DNA from 3 places in the Pantoea stewartii genome. Region 1 is predicted to be linked to each of the others. Evidence: predicted binding sites of a transcription regulator. Region 1 holds the regulator's gene; each other region holds the start of a gene.

Region 1 (5,093 bases):
CTGCGCAATTATCTGCCACTATTACCTATCAGCTGACACAGCAGGGTGGGCATGTTGGTTTCGTCAGTGGCACCCTGCGTCAGCCTCGGTTGTGGCTGGAGCAGCGCGTGCCACAGTGGATTTCCTCTTATCTGGATAACTGATTCTGTGATTATTCCCTGGGAACAGGTTTCTCCCGAAACCCTTGAAAATCTTATCGAAGCGTTTGTTTTGCGTGAAGGCACGGATTACGGCGAGCAGGAGCTCAGCCTGACGGAAAAAGTCGCCGATGTGCGTCGTCAGCTTGAGCAAGGCGAGGTCGTTCTGGTATGGTCGGAACTGCACGAGTCGGTCAACATCATGCGCAAAAGCGAGTTTCGTGGCTGATGCAACGAACGGAAAATCGTGCTAACAATGCTCATCGCCCGACGTCACAGGGACTTCAACTATGTCTGCACGCCATCCGATTATCGCGGTAACGGGCTCCAGCGGAGCGGGAACCACCACCACCAGCCTGGCGTTCCGTAAAATTTTTCAGCAACTCGGTTTGCACGCTGCCGAACTGGAAGGGGACAGTTTTCACCGCTTTACCCGACCCGAAATGGACATGGCTATCCGAAAAGCGCGCGATCTGGGGCGACATATCAGCTACTTTGGCCCGGAGGCGAATGATTTTGGCCTGCTGGAGCAAACGTTCATCGAATACGGCGAACACGGTAAGGGTCAGTCGCGTAAGTATCTGCACACCTATGATGAAGCCGTTCCCTGGAATCAGGTTCCCGGCACCTTCACGCCCTGGCAACCGTTACCACCGGATACGGATGTGCTGTTTTATGAAGGCTTGCACGGCGGCGTGGTGACTGCACAACACAATGTGGCGGAAAAAGTCGATTTGCTGGTCGGCGTCGTGCCCATCGTCAACCTGGAGTGGATTCAGAAACTGGTGCGCGATACCAGCGAGCGTGGCCATTCACGCGAAGCGGTGATGGATTCGGTAGTGCGTTCCATGGAAGATTACATCAATTTCATTACGCCGCAGTTTTCACGAACCCATATTAACTTTCAGCGCGTCCCCACGGTGGATACCTCTAATCCCTTTGCCGCGCGCACCATCCCTTCGCTGGATGAAAGCTTTGTGGTTATCCACTTTCAGGGGCTGGAAGACATTGATTTTCCCTATCTGCTGGCCATGCTGCAGGGATCGTTTATTTCCAATATCAACACGCTGGTGGTACCCGGCGGCAAAATGGGACTGGCGATGGAGTTAATTATGGCGCCGTTAGTAAAACGGCTCATGGAAGGGAAACGGATTGAATAACCACAGAGGCCAGCCTGGCCTCTGTGAGATTACAGCGCGATCACTTCGTAGCTGTGGGTAATGTTGACGCCTTTGCCTAACATGATGGCGACAGAGCAATATTTTTCCGCTGACAGATCGACAGCGCGTGCCACGGCTTTATCCGAAAGTGCGTTGCCGCTGACGATAAAATGCAGATTGATATGGGTAAAGATGCGGGGGGCTTCTTCCCGACGTTCAGAGGATAGTTTCACTTCGCAATCAACCACATCGTTGCGGCCTTTTTGCAAAATTGACACAACGTCAATGGCGCTGCATCCCCCCGCCGCCATCAGCACCATCTCCATAGGGCTCGGCGCTTTATCGCCAGAATTGCCATCCATCAGTATCTGATGGCCGGACGATGATTCCCCCAGGAATGTTAACCCTTCAACCCATTTGACGCGTGCCTGCATAATTTTGACCTCAGAATACCCTGTTTTGGCTCAGCGTACGCTTTTGCCTGGGAAACAGCAATCCAGAGAAAACGCCATCTTGCTGAAGCGAGACAACACAAGACAGTCGACGTAAGCTGTGCTACAAACAGAGCTGAAAATATTTTTCGTCATCCGAAGACGAAGCCGGGAAGAATGATGCGCACTGCGCCGAATGCAGCCCGAATAATTTCCTGAATGGAAAGACGCTTAACGCTTACATCGCCTGGCAGGGAAACAGAGCCCTGTATTTTGGGCACGATTACAACAGAGGATAATAGCGAATGGTTCTCGGCAAACCGCAAACAGACCCTACACTTGAATGGTTCCTGTCCCATTGCCATATTCACAAGTATCCATCCAAAAGTACGCTCATTCATCAAGGTGAAAAGGCGGAAACGCTTTACTACATCGTTAAAGGTTCCGTTGCGGTACTGATTAAGGATGAAGAAGGCAAGGAGATGATTCTGTCCTATCTGAATCAGGGCGACTTTATTGGTGAGCTTGGCCTGTTCGAAGAAGGTCAGGAGCGCAGCGCCTGGGTACGTGCGAAAACCGCGTGCGAAGTGGCAGAGATTTCCTACAAAAAATTCCGTCAGCTGATTCAGGTGAATCCGGACATCCTCATGCGCCTCTCCTCGCAAATGGCGCGCCGTCTGCAGGTCACATCGGAAAAAGTGGGCAACCTCGCGTTCCTTGATGTCACCGGTCGCATTGCGCAGACGTTGCTCAACCTGGCGAAACAGCCGGACGCCATGACGCATCCTGACGGCATGCAAATTAAAATTACGCGTCAGGAAATTGGCCAAATCGTGGGATGTTCACGTGAAACCGTGGGACGTATTTTGAAGATGCTGGAAGACCAGAATCTGATCTCCGCACACGGCAAAACAATTGTTGTTTACGGCACGCGCTAAGCTTTATTCTTCACGGCATAATGGCAACGTTATGCCGTGAATTATTTGCGTTGAGCCGATGTGGCGAAGAATAATTTATCACCCTGAAGTTAACTATGCCCTGCGCCAGACACTGGTGTTGTGTCTCCCCGTCGCGCTCGGCTGGCTGTTTGGCGATCTGCAAAAAGGATTGCTGTTCTCATTGGTGCCTGCCTGCTGCAATATTGCCGGTCTGGATACACCCCACAAACGCTTCTTTAAACGCCTGATTGTCGGCGGCAGCCTGTTTGCCTTGGGTAGCTTACTGATGCAGTGGCTTCTGTTTAAAGACGTGCCCTTACCGCTTATTCTTTTCGCCCTGCCTTTGCTGCTGGGCGTGACAGGTGAAATCAGCCCACTGCACGCACGGTTACTCCCTGCCACACTGATCGCAGCGATATTTACCACCAGCCTGATTGGCCGCATGCCCATTTACGTACCGCCCCTGCTCTACATCGGCGGTACGCTGTGGTATGGCCTGTTTAACTGGTTCTGGTTTTGGCTGTGGAAAGAGCAGCCAATGCGTGAAAGCCTGAGTCTGATTTACCGCGAACTGGCGAACTATTGTGACGCCAAGTACACCTTGTTGACGCAACTTACCGATCCGGAGAAGGCGCTACCACCGTTGCTGGCGCGGCAACAAAAAGCAATCGACCTCATCAACACCTGTTATCAGCAGATGCATATGCTGTCCGCCAGCCGCGATCACAGTCATAAGCGACTGACCCGCGCTTTTCAGGTCGCACTGGATTTACAGGAACACATTTCTGTCAGCCTGCATCAGCCAGAAGAAGTGCAAAAACTGGTAGAACAAAGCCATGCAGAGGCCGTGATTCGCTGGAATGCGAAAACCATTTCCGCCCGTTTACGTGAGCTGGCAGACAACATCCTGTACCACCAACTGTCCAGTCGCTTTGATATGGACAAGCAGCTGGGGGCACTGGAAAAAATCGCCCGTCAGCACCCGGACAATCCGGTAGGAAATTTTTGCCTTTATCACTTCAGCCGCATCGCACGGGTACTGCGTACACAAAAGCCCCTTTATCAGCGTGATTTGATGGCGGATCGCCAGCGCCGTTTACCGCTTCTGCCCGCACTCAGAAGCTATCTCTCGCTGCGCTCATCTGCCCTGCGCACGGCCGGACGTTTTTCTGTGATGCTGATGCTGGGTAGCGGGCTGGCGCTGTTCTTTTCAATTCCCAAACCCTACTGGATTCTGATGACCATTATGTTTGTCAGCCAGAGTAACTACAGCGCCACACGGGTGCGTATTCAGCACCGTGCGCTGGGCACCTTTGCCGGGCTGGTGATTGCGGCGGCCTCGCTGCGGCTGGATGTCCCTGAACCGCTGGTGTTGAGCATCATGCTGGTGATTACCTTTATCAGCTATCGCTTTACCCGCCAGTTTTACGGCTGGTCGATGGTGGGGTTCACGGTCACCGCGGTATATACCCTGCAACTTCTGTCACTTAACGGCGCACAATTCTTACTGCCGCGCCTGCTGGATACCCTGATGGGCTGCCTGATTGCGTTTGGCGGAACGTTATGGCTTTGGCCGCAATGGCAAAGTGCCCTGCTACGACAGAACGCACATGATGTGCTTGAGGCTTTCCAGGACGCGTTACGCATGTTGCTTGGTCCGGAACAGTCTCCCGAGGTACTCGCCTATCAGCGCGTTAACGTTAATCAGGCCCACAATGCAGTCTTTAACTCACTAAATCAGGCGATGCAGGAGCCGGGGTTTAACGCACGCTATTTACAGGATATGCGTTTATGGGTCACGCACAGCCAGTTTATCGTTGAGCACATCAACGCCATGACGATTCTGGCACGCGAACATACCATGCTGCCGCCTACGCTGGCGGAGCACTATCTGCAATGGTGTGAAATTGCGCTGCAGCGTTGCCAGCAGCGGCTTGAATATGACGGCGAAAGTTCGCAAACCGATCTGTTACAGGGAATTGAAGATATCAACGAGGGACCGGTCACAGTACTGGAGCAGCACATCAGGCGCATTCTGGATCATCTTAAGGTGATGCACACGATCTCATCGCTGGCGTGGAACCAGCGACCGCATCATGGTCGCTGGCTGATTCGTAGTCTGGGTCGAAAATAACTCAGGCAGCCAGGACTTTCCCGACCGCTTTGGCAAAGCGCGCCATGCCTTCTTCAATATCGGCGGGTTCAATAATCAGTGAAGGGGCAAAACGCATCACATCCGTACCAGCCACCAGCACCATAACGCCTTCAGCCGCGGCGGCATTGAGGATATCGCGTGATTTTCCGGCATGTTGCGGCTTCAGGGCCGCGCCTACCAGTAAGCCTTTGCCGCGAATATCGCTAAACAGATCGTAACGGGCATCAATCGCCTTGAGTGCCTCGACAAATTGCTGGCGACGGGATTCCACG
Region 2 (5,093 bases), 700 kb from region 1:
TCTGTCGACTGGGTTCGCGATGGCGTGTATGCGCACAATGCCTGGAGCGAAGGCGGTTACAGTTGCGTGCTGCTTGACCTCGGTCTGCCTCGCGACGACGGGTTGCAGGTGCTCAGACGCGCACGTGGGCGCGGTGATGCCACACCGGTATTAATTCTGACCGCACGCGACACGGTCGCTCAGCGGGTACAGGGCCTGGATTACGGGGCAGATGACTATTTGCTCAAACCCTTTGATCTGCAGGAAGTCATGGCCCGTATGCGCGCGATCACCCGACGCCACCATGGTTCTGCCGATTCGGTGCTGGGCAGCGGCGATGTTCAACTGGATATGTTGACCCGCGAAGTCCTGTACAAAGGGCAGCGTGAACAGCTCACCGCCCGGGAATATGCCCTGCTTTATGCTCTGCTGGAGCGGCCCGGTGCCATTCTGTCACGTGAACAGCTGGAAAACCGTATCTACGGCTGGGGCGAAGAAGTCAGCAGCAATGCCGTGGACGTTCTTATCCACGGGATGCGGCGCAAGCTGGATAATGATGTGATTCGCAACGTGCGTGGGCTGGGCTGGCGAGTACCGGCAATATGAAAATCTTTATGCGTTCATTACGAAATAAATTACTCAGTACCCTGCTGTTGATTCATTTACTGATGATTGGCGGTGTCGCCTGGTATTTTTTTAACTGCTACGGCGAAATGGTTGGCGTCATTAAGGACGAACAGCTCGCCAAGCTGGCCGATGCGTGGTCCGTTAACCGTGAAATCCCCCCGTTGATGCCGGTGATTGCGCCTGCGCATAAGATCAAAAGTGCCTTTGTCATTCAGCTGTGGGATGCGCAGGGCCGGTTACGATCCAGCTCATGGCCAGAGCTGCATGCGCCCTTACAGTCGGAAAATGGCTACAAAGACGTGCAGATCGGTGACTGCCGCGACTGTGAATGGCGTATTTACACCCGTTCCGGTCAGCCAGGCAGTGAGATTAAAACTATTCAGGTCATGCTGAACCTGAGCTACATGAAAGAGATGATGGTGCGACGGGCGCTGTCGGCGATTATTCCGCTGATTTTGATGATGCCGCTGTCGCTGCTGGTCATCTGGCTGGTCGTGCGCAAGATCACCCGGGATTTGCGCGTTGCCTCGCGAGAAATCGCCGCCCAGGATGCGCACCATCCCCACAGCGTATCGCCGGAACGGCTGCCCGACGAAATTCAGCCCCTGGTTGAGGCCTACAACTCCTTACTGGATAAACTGCGTGCCGCCTGGTCTTCACAACGTCAGTTTATGGAAGATGCCGCTCATGAACTGCGGACGCCGGTCACCGCCGTCACGCTGCAACTGGAAAATCTGCGTCAGCACATTCAACCCGGCGAGGCCAGCCGTCAGTTCGCTCAACTGGAATCAGGTGTGACCCGCACGCGCCATCTGGTCACTCAACTGCTGAATATGTCGCGCTGGGAAGATCAGTCAGTCGTCGCGCACCTCGAAAATATCGATCTGGAAGATGTGCTGAAAGAGAGTATTGAACAGCTCATGGTTGTGGCGGATAAACGCGGTATCGACATTGGCTTTAGCGGCACCACGCACTATCGACTGCAGGCCGGGCGTTCCGAACTTCGCAGCCTGTTTGATAATCTGATTGGCAACGCGATGTTACATACGCCTGAAGGCAGCATGGTCGATGTGCTGCTGCATCGTGTGGCAGGACAAACCGTTGTCGACATCGTTGATAACGGTCCGGGTGTACCGGAATCCTTTCTTGAACGCGCATTCGATCGCTTTGCCCGTTCACCCGACGTTAAAGCGCAGGGCAGCGGTTTAGGTCTGTCTATCGTGCGCAGCGTCGCCCAGAAACACCATATCGACGTTGCCCTTGCCAACTGTCGGGACGCACAAGGCCTGCGCTGCGGTTTTCAGGTGCGCGTCACCTTTCCCTGATTCCTGCCGATCGATTCGGAACCCGACAACGTAAACGGTTGCCTGGTTCCGTTCGCCACAACCCTATATTGTGACAATCATCACAATTATGATGAATTGTTATGCAACACATTTTGACAAATGTGATCAAAAGCTATTTTCTATCTCTCTGTTACAGGCACGCTACGCTAACTAAAACAGTCGGCCTGAGTACATTACTGCCCAACCTTTGGGATTGATTTCCAAACAGCACGCAAACGATTGTCTTGCGTATGAAAACCAGTGGTCAAATATAATGAAATTTAAAACGTTAGTTGCAGGTGCCCTGCTGGCAGGCTCCCTGAACGGTGCAGTGCAGGCTGCAGAAAACGATCCCCAGTACCTTTCCGACTGGTGGCATCAGAGCGTCAACGTGGTGGGCAGTTACCACACCCGCTTCGGGCCCCAGTTCAATAACGATGTCTATCTGGAATACGAAGCGTTCGCCAAAAAAGACTGGTTTGATTTTTACGGCTACGTTGACCTGCCAAACTTCTTTGGCGTAGGCAACAACAACGCCAACGGTATTTTCGACCACGGTTCACCGCTGTTCATGGAAATCGAACCGCGTTTCTCTATTGATAAACTGACCGGCACCAGCCTGGCTTTCGGTCCGTTTAAAGAGTGGTATTTTGCCAACAACTATATCTACGATATGGGCCGTAACAGCGCAAACCGCCAGAACACCTGGTACATGGGCCTGGGCACCGACATCGATACGCACAGCGATATCGGTCTGTCACTGAACGTCTATGCCAAGTACCAGTGGGAAAACTACGGTGCTGCGAACGAAGACAGCTGGGACGGCTATCGCTTTAAGGTGAAGTATTTCGTGCCAATCACCACACTGTGGGGTGGTAACCTGGGCTATGTGGGCTTTACCAACTTCGACTGGGGCTCAGACTTGCGTGATAAGACCGGGCCGATCCGTACCAGTAATTCCATTGCCTCCAGTCATATCCTGTCACTGGGCTACGAGCACTGGCACTTCTCTGCTGTGGCGCGTTACTTCCATAACGGCGGTCAGTGGGGAGACGGTCAGGAGTTAGGTTTTGGCAGCAGCGCGTCTGAAATTAAATCAACGGGCTGGGGTTACTATCTGGTAGCTGGCTATAACTTCTGATCAGTTTGTTGCAAGACAGGCACGGTAATTGACGGTGGCCTTCCCCCTGGGAAGGCCGCTGTTGTATGCGCCATCCAACGTCGTTGAACGGCATCACCGACAAATTACTCGTCTGATTTAACAACGTTAATGCGCCACGGAATATTGAATTTATCAATAAACATGGCGAAGCCATCAGACCAGAAAGTTTTTTGCCACGGTGTGGTCACTTTCCCGCCTGCCGACAGCTTTTCAAACCAGGCTTTACCCTGTTCTGCATCCGTGGTCGCCAGACTGACGGCATAGCCTGCGTGCTCTGACGCCGGTGGCTGGTCAGGATTGCCGTCACTCATCATCAGTTCGCCCTGCCCGATACGCAGATGCGCATGCATAATTTTTTCAGGTGGCAACGGGGGTGCAGACTGGTCGCCAATCTGTTCACCCTGCTCCGGCATATCACCAAACGTCATTTTTTGCAGCAGCTGTCCACCTGTTGCCTGCAAATAGAATTCCATCGCCTCTTCACAGCGACCATAGAGAAACAAATAAGGACATACTTGCATTATTACCTCGATACAGGTGAGTAGAAACTTCCTTATAAGGAAGTAATAAGTGTAGACGACAGCGCAGAGAAGAGGATTCATAACGGCGCAAAGAATCTCCTTTCAGAGGATTTACCCAATCGCCTGAGACGTCGCCCCCGTTTTTTTTCAATTAAATCAATGCCTGGTACGCTAATAATGTTTTACGTGTTAATAACCATATTATCTCACAGGCAATAGTCACTTTTATTTACTACTGCAAGGATTAGAATTAACCCTTAAATTACAATGCCTTAAAATAAATAATAAATGAACTGTTCAGACAAATGCTGACAACCGCACTTTCCTGCTTTGCACTTCCTCGTTGACTCAACCTATTAGTGGATCTGAAAACCATACCGCCGGCGTTAACGCATGAAATAACCGAAGCGGCAAGCGAAACGTCAACCTGATAATAGTGAATCAGTTGGTTCATTATTTCGCTTATGTTTTATGCACTTAATTCTGTGCTTATTTCGGTGCGTTCCAGCTAAATATTTAGCCCCAGGATGCCGATATATCTGTCCATAATCCCCCCTGTTCAGGACTGTGTTATGTCGTTAAAAAAATCATCACTGTTGGTGTTGTCTTTTCTGTTAATTCTTTTTCTTATCAGTATTTCCGTCAGCATCTGGTTACTGGCCCGCAGCAATGCGTCACTTAATGCCGTGAATAAAGAAATTCGTGTGGTGCTGTCGGTGATTGACCCCATCAACCACAGTCGTACCTTACGCGTCCGTCTGATGGAGTACATGAAAGAGACGGAGAATGGTGGCCCGCAGGGCGCCGCTTCACTGGACAGCGTAAAAAGCGTTGCCGCTAAAGCCGATGCCGCTTTCCAGGCTTATCTGAACGCGCCACGTATTCCGGGAGAAGAAGCGGAAGCAGAACGCTATCGTCAGGCTTACCTGGCCTACCGCGATCAGGGCATTCAGCCTTTAATCGCAGCGGCCGAGGCCGGGGACCAGCAGCGCTTTAAAAACCAGATCGCAAACGTCGTGCGCCTGGATCGCCAGTATGAAATTGTCCTGGACAAGGTGCTGGCACAACATGAAGCCTTTGCGAAGAAGCTCAATACGGATGCCCAGAGCAACTTTTCCTCTGGGATCCTGTTGTTAGTCGTATTTGGTGTGCTGTTTCTTGCCATTATCGTGGCCATACTGGTCTTTGTCAGACGCTATATTTTATCGCCGCTTGATCACGCCAAAGCCCACTGCAGCCAGATTGCCGCAGGAATTCTGGACAAACCGGTGCCGGTCAACACCGGTTCAAAGAGCGAGATTCAGCAGTTAATGACCTCTATGGAAAGCATGCGTACCGCGCTGACCGGCATTATTACCCGCGTCCGCCAGGCAACCCAGGCGGTCTCTTTCGCCTCGCAGGAAATTGCCAGCGGCAACGTTGACCTGGCCTCGCGCACGGAACAGCAGGCCGCAGCCCTGACCGAAACGGCCGCCAGTA
Region 3 (5,093 bases), on a different replicon from region 1:
AAGCGGGCATTTCATTGATCATAGGCTTGAGGCCGCCCGTTTGTGACAATGCAAACCAAAGAATAGCCAGGATACCAAAATATTTCAGCGCGCTGTGTAGCATGGTGACCCAGGCGATTCCTTTTAAACCGCCGAAGGCAAAATAGAACGTACTGACTACAGCCGTAATAAAAGCGGCAACCGGCAATGTCACGTGTAATACAGTGGCGATTGCCGCCGCACCACTGACATAATTTCCCACATTGACCAAAAGCAGGGCATAAATCATGATCAGTGAAATAATATTTTTGGTGCTGTTACCGTACTTTTCAGCAATCGCACCCGAGATGGTAATTTTACCCGTATTATAAATGCGTTTTACCAGAATCATGCCAAAAAGGGGAAAGCCAATAGCGGCGCCAATGACTGACCAGGACGCGGCAATCCCACCTTCAAAGGCGGCCTGAGCCGTGCCGATAGTCGATTTTGCACCGATATATTCTGACATCAGCAGAATACCTACAATAAAGGCTGGCATGGCTCTTGAGCCTTCCATAAAATCGCCCGAGTTTTTACTACGTAACCGGAATGTCAGCCAGGTGGTAAAAAGAATATATGCCAATACAATGCCGATAATTATCAGGGTGTCCTGAGCGTTGAATGTTTTCATTATAGCCTCAGATAGAGCAAGATAAATTCGGGGAGCACTTTATGCTCCCGGTATTTAAAATTTATAAATTCTTATTATCATTTCAGGTACAGGTTAATGATTCTGCGAATTTCCTCTTTCTGCGCAGCGTCAAAATGAATGGCATAACGGCTCTCGCCCACGTTATGGCCTAAAATTTGTAGCGCTTTTTTTACTGCTGCAGGTGAAAAGGCGACCTTATAAAGATCGGTGCGTAACCCTGTGACCTGTTCCTGCGCCTGACGTGATCCGTCAATATCGCCGGCATGAAAGCGTGACCAGATCGCATTTATCTGGTGCGGTGCAACGTTAGCCAGGCCTGATATACAGGCAGAGCACCCTTCAACAAAGCCTTGATGGATAAGTGAATCGGGGCCGTTAAGCACGTCAAAGTTATCGCATTCTTTTACCGTGTCCAGATAGTCGCGCAGGCTTTCATAACTTCCGGCACTGTCTTTTACACCAATGATATTGGGATGGGCAGCAAGGGTGCGGGCGGTTTCTGGTTCAATCGTATTGCCTGTTCTGGCCGGAATGTTGTACAGAAAAACCGGTACGGAAAGGCCATCCGCAATTGCCGTGTAATGGTTAATCAGTTCGCGTTGATTTAACGGCACAAAATAGGGCGTGATTACTGAAACCGCATCCACGCCCAGCTTTTCAATTTGTTTACCCAGGCGAAGGGTGTCCCGGGTCGATATCTCACCAATATGGGCAACAACCTTTGCCCGCCCCGACACTTCGTTAACACAGGTTTCTGTAACAGTAAGCTTTTCTTTTTCGTTGAGAACAAAGAACTCACCATTTGTGCCGCCGCAAAAAATACCGTTACCGGCATTGAGTTGTCGGGTAACCTGGCGTTTCAGTTCATCAAGATAAAGATCACCTTCCTGAGTAAAAGGCGTCACAATCGCTGTAAGTACACCTTCTATTTTTTTCATCTTTACCCACTCCTTTCGGCGGTTAAATTTTAGGGAACAGGGTCCGGTAAATATCAGCCACATCCTGATGATTTACAGCGCAGGGTGAATTGTTCATTAAACGCTTCACATTGAGTGCAGATTCGCTCAGCGCATCAATATCACCTGACGGCACGCCTAATGTTTCCAGGTTATCCGGCAGATTGAGCCGTTTAACTAATTTGGCGAGATAGTCGACCAGCGCGTGCGATTTTTCTTCCGGGGTCAATGTGATATCGGCGCCCGGAATCAGGTCCCAGACAGTGGCAAATTTGTCGATGGCAAACGGGCGCACCACTTTCATACAGGGTGCCAGCAGAATGGCATTGGCGACGCCGTGAGGCAGGTGATAAGTGCCTCCCAGAGGATACGAAAGCGCATGAACAAGATGGGTGCCGGCGTGCGCGATTGCCGCGCCGCCATAATAAGAAGCCCATAGCATTTCCAGCTTCGCGTTCAGGTTATGCGGTTCAGTGACGGATGTTTCCAGATTCCGGAACAGCTTATGCAGGCCCATCAGCGCAACGTTGTCACCCACAGGGTTCGAAATGGTGGCGGTATAACATTCCAGTAAATGGCACAGTGCATCAATGCCCGTTGATGAGGCGATATGCGCAGGCATGCTGGTGGTCAGTTCTGGAATTAATGCGACATAATCTGGCAGCATCACAGGGGAAATGATGCCTGATTTGGTGTTTTTTTCAGGGATAGCCAGAATAGCATTGGGCGTTGCTTCCGAACCCGTTCCCGCCGTCGAGGGAATAAGCAGTGAGGGTAAACGGGCTGTAATTTTCACGCCATCAAACAGCGCCTTAAGGGAGGGTGACGCAACGTGACATAACACAGAAAGCAGCTTCGCCACATCCAGTACGCTTCCACCGCCAATGCCCACCACTAAATCAAACGTTTTACCTGCTGTACGCGACAGCACTGCTTCAACATCGGTATGCGTGGGTTCTGCCGGAACATCATCGATCAGTTTAACGTGACGGCCATCCTGACTGAGCAATGTCATGATTTGCGTGGTCGCGGGCAAATTTACAATGTTCTTGTCTGTCAAAACCAGCAGGTGTTGTTTGTCCGCGACAACCGGCGTCAGTGCCTTTATCGCGTCGGAACCGCTCAATATTGTGCTGTTAATTAATGCCACGTCTGTCTCCCCATAAATGACTGAAATTCTTCATTCCGCTTAACTTCGCTCACTCACTGTCTAAATTTATAAATAAAATGGCGCTTTATTAAATTGATCTTGCTCACATATAATCGAATGTGATTGAATATAATCATTATGGTGAGGAGTGAAAACTGATGAGGTGCGTTGTGACTCTGATCTTCAGGCGCTTTTGACGACATGGGGCGACAAAACAAGAGGGCCATATCTCTGACCGTTGACCGGATGAGTGAAATCGCTCAACGACGGCAGTGCGGGTTTGCACGCTGGGCTGATTTTAGCGACAAGGCGTCAGGGATGGCTAAATGGGCTGCTGCAACCGTCTCGGCCCGGACGCAACGCGGCACAGAAGGGCGGCGGAATATGTTCCTGGTGGGCATGCATCCGGTTGTGACTGACGTCAGGCGGGATTAACGAAAGCCGGTGTTTGGGTAATGAATCTCCCCCTTTAAAAATTTTGAGCGTCGTTGAGGAGAAAATAAGTGACGAATGTTGTGGCGATTACGATGGGCGATCCGGCTGGGATCGGTCCTGAAATTATTATTAAGGCCTTAACCGAGGGCGCGTTAGCGGGTTCGCCCGTTGTGGTTATCGGTTGTGTACAAACGTTCCGCCGCATACTGGCAATGAACATAACGCCGCAGGCGGAATTAAACGTCATTAATAACGTGTCCGAAGCCACCTTTATGCCGGGCGTTATTCATATTATCGATGAGAAAGTGGCACATCCGGAGGCACTACAGTGTGGGGTTGTGCAGCCTGAAGCGGGCGATGTGGCTTATCGATGCATCAAACGTGCAACAGAAATGGCGATGCGCGGTGATGTGAAAGCGATTGCGACGGCTCCGCTGAATAAAGAAGCGCTGCATATGGCTGGCCATCATTATCCAGGCCATACGGAATTACTGGCAAAATTAACTGACACCAAAGATTATTCGATGGTGCTCTACACCGATAAACTCAAAGTGATCCACGTCAGCACGCATATTTCTCTGCGGACATTCCTGGATACGCTCAGCCAGGCGCGCGTTGAAACGGTAATCAGAATTGCCGATACGTTTTTGCGCCGGGTCGGTTATAGCCAGCCGCGTATTGCGGTTGCGGGCGTTAACCCACACGCGGGTGAAAATGGGTTGTTCGGAGATGAGGAAATTCGCGTGCTGACACCGGCGATTGACGCGATGAAGGCGCAGGGCATAAACGTCTATGGCCCGTGCCCGCCGGACACCGTATTTATGCAATGCAATGAGGGCATGTATGACATTGTTGTGGCTATGTATCATGATCAAGGCCATATTCCGCTCAAGTTGTTGGGCTTCTACGACGGCGTAAACATTACCGCAGGCTTACCGTTCCTGCGCACCTCAGCCGATCATGGCACGGCCTTTAACATTGCCTGGACCGGTAAAGCGAATCCCGAAAGTATGGCTATCTCGATTGATATGGCGCTGCAAATTACGCAAGCATAGCGTTGTGCGGGAAGGGAGGCTCAGGGTGACATGATTGCGTTGCCCTGCATACGGCTTCTGGGCGGCTGTGCAAACTTTCGCGATAAAACAGGCACCTGAACCGATATAACCTTAATACAGCGACGCGTCGGGAAACGGGTGTCTGTCATCGCATGCGGGTGCAATATCAATACAGCACCGTATCGGATTGGTTTAAATGCTCCGGCTCCACAGAGGCATAACTGACAGCCTTACCACGTACACGTCGAATGACGCCAGATGAGGGAATAAAAAGCGTTCAGCGTTAATGTCCCGCCAGTCAAACACGGCGTTGAGTTTCTGCCTGATTTCCGTTTTGTCCGTAGCGAAATAGCTCACCCTCAAACCCGAGTGCTCTTAAACCCATCGGTGCGATTAAGTCTTTTTATACATGACGCCTGATGAGGTCGGCCCTTTTTAAAAGCAATCTTTCGGATTTTTTAAATTTTGGTTATTCACCCGAACCGCAAAACAGCGTGCTAATACGCATCAGCCTGTTTGAAGGTTAATTCTTCTGTAGTGCCAGCAATATTTATAGTTATAAAGAAGTTGTGATTTTTATTTTCTTTGTTAATTAATGCAATTTTACCCAAAGACATAATTGCCATTCATCACATTTTTTAATTATAACTGGTATGGTAGTGGAACAATTCTGCCGCTGACGATAGGCTTCCCGCACCAATTCTGTTTTAAAAACTTTCCTTTTGCCGTGGTGTTCTCAGGCGCTTGATCCAAACTGCGCCGCACAGGAAAACATCAAGGCGATCTCCAGGTGCTGCCGTTATTTAACGTCAGTGTCCACGCAGCTA

Evidence for each region. Region 1 encodes CRP, which controls carbon source genes, mostly activating them, when cyclic AMP is high. Its sites were predicted from a motif close to ATGTGANNNNNNTCACAT; they were not measured.
Region 2: a site for CRP is predicted at 2,000-2,017, ahead of G5574_RS15005 (nucleoside-specific channel-forming protein Tsx). Genes of this name have one in related genera too.
Region 3: a site for CRP is predicted at 2,868-2,885, ahead of G5574_RS21870 (iron-containing alcohol dehydrogenase). Genes of this name have one in related genera too.

The regions. Positions count from the first base shown of each region.
Region 1 is NZ_CP049115.1:2,472,445-2,477,537, forward strand. Features, by position in the region: gene G5574_RS11830 (hydrolase) at 1-143, shown strand, start outside; gene G5574_RS11835 (YheU family protein) at 148-366, shown strand; gene G5574_RS11840 (phosphoribulokinase) at 428-1,297, shown strand; gene G5574_RS11845 (OsmC family protein) at 1,327-1,731, opposite strand; gene crp (cAMP-activated global transcriptional regulator CRP) at 2,034-2,666, shown strand; gene G5574_RS11855 (YccS/YhfK family putative transporter) at 2,725-4,800, shown strand; gene argD (bifunctional acetylornithine/succinyldiaminopimelate transaminase) at 4,802-5,093, opposite strand, start outside.
Region 2 is NZ_CP049115.1:3,168,357-3,173,449, reverse strand. Features, by position in the region: gene G5574_RS15015 (response regulator) at 1-585, shown strand, start outside; gene G5574_RS15010 (sensor histidine kinase) at 582-1,931, shown strand; gene G5574_RS15005 (nucleoside-specific channel-forming protein Tsx) at 2,206-3,072, shown strand; gene yjdN (VOC family metalloprotein YjdN) at 3,177-3,614, opposite strand; gene G5574_RS14995 (methyl-accepting chemotaxis protein) at 4,187-5,093, shown strand, end outside.
Region 3 is NZ_CP049116.1:87,145-92,237, reverse strand. Features, by position in the region: gene G5574_RS21880 (sodium:solute symporter family protein) at 1-649, opposite strand, end outside; gene G5574_RS21875 (dihydrodipicolinate synthase family protein) at 727-1,608, opposite strand; gene G5574_RS21870 (iron-containing alcohol dehydrogenase) at 1,631-2,776, opposite strand; gene G5574_RS21865 (D-threonate 4-phosphate dehydrogenase) at 3,280-4,266, shown strand.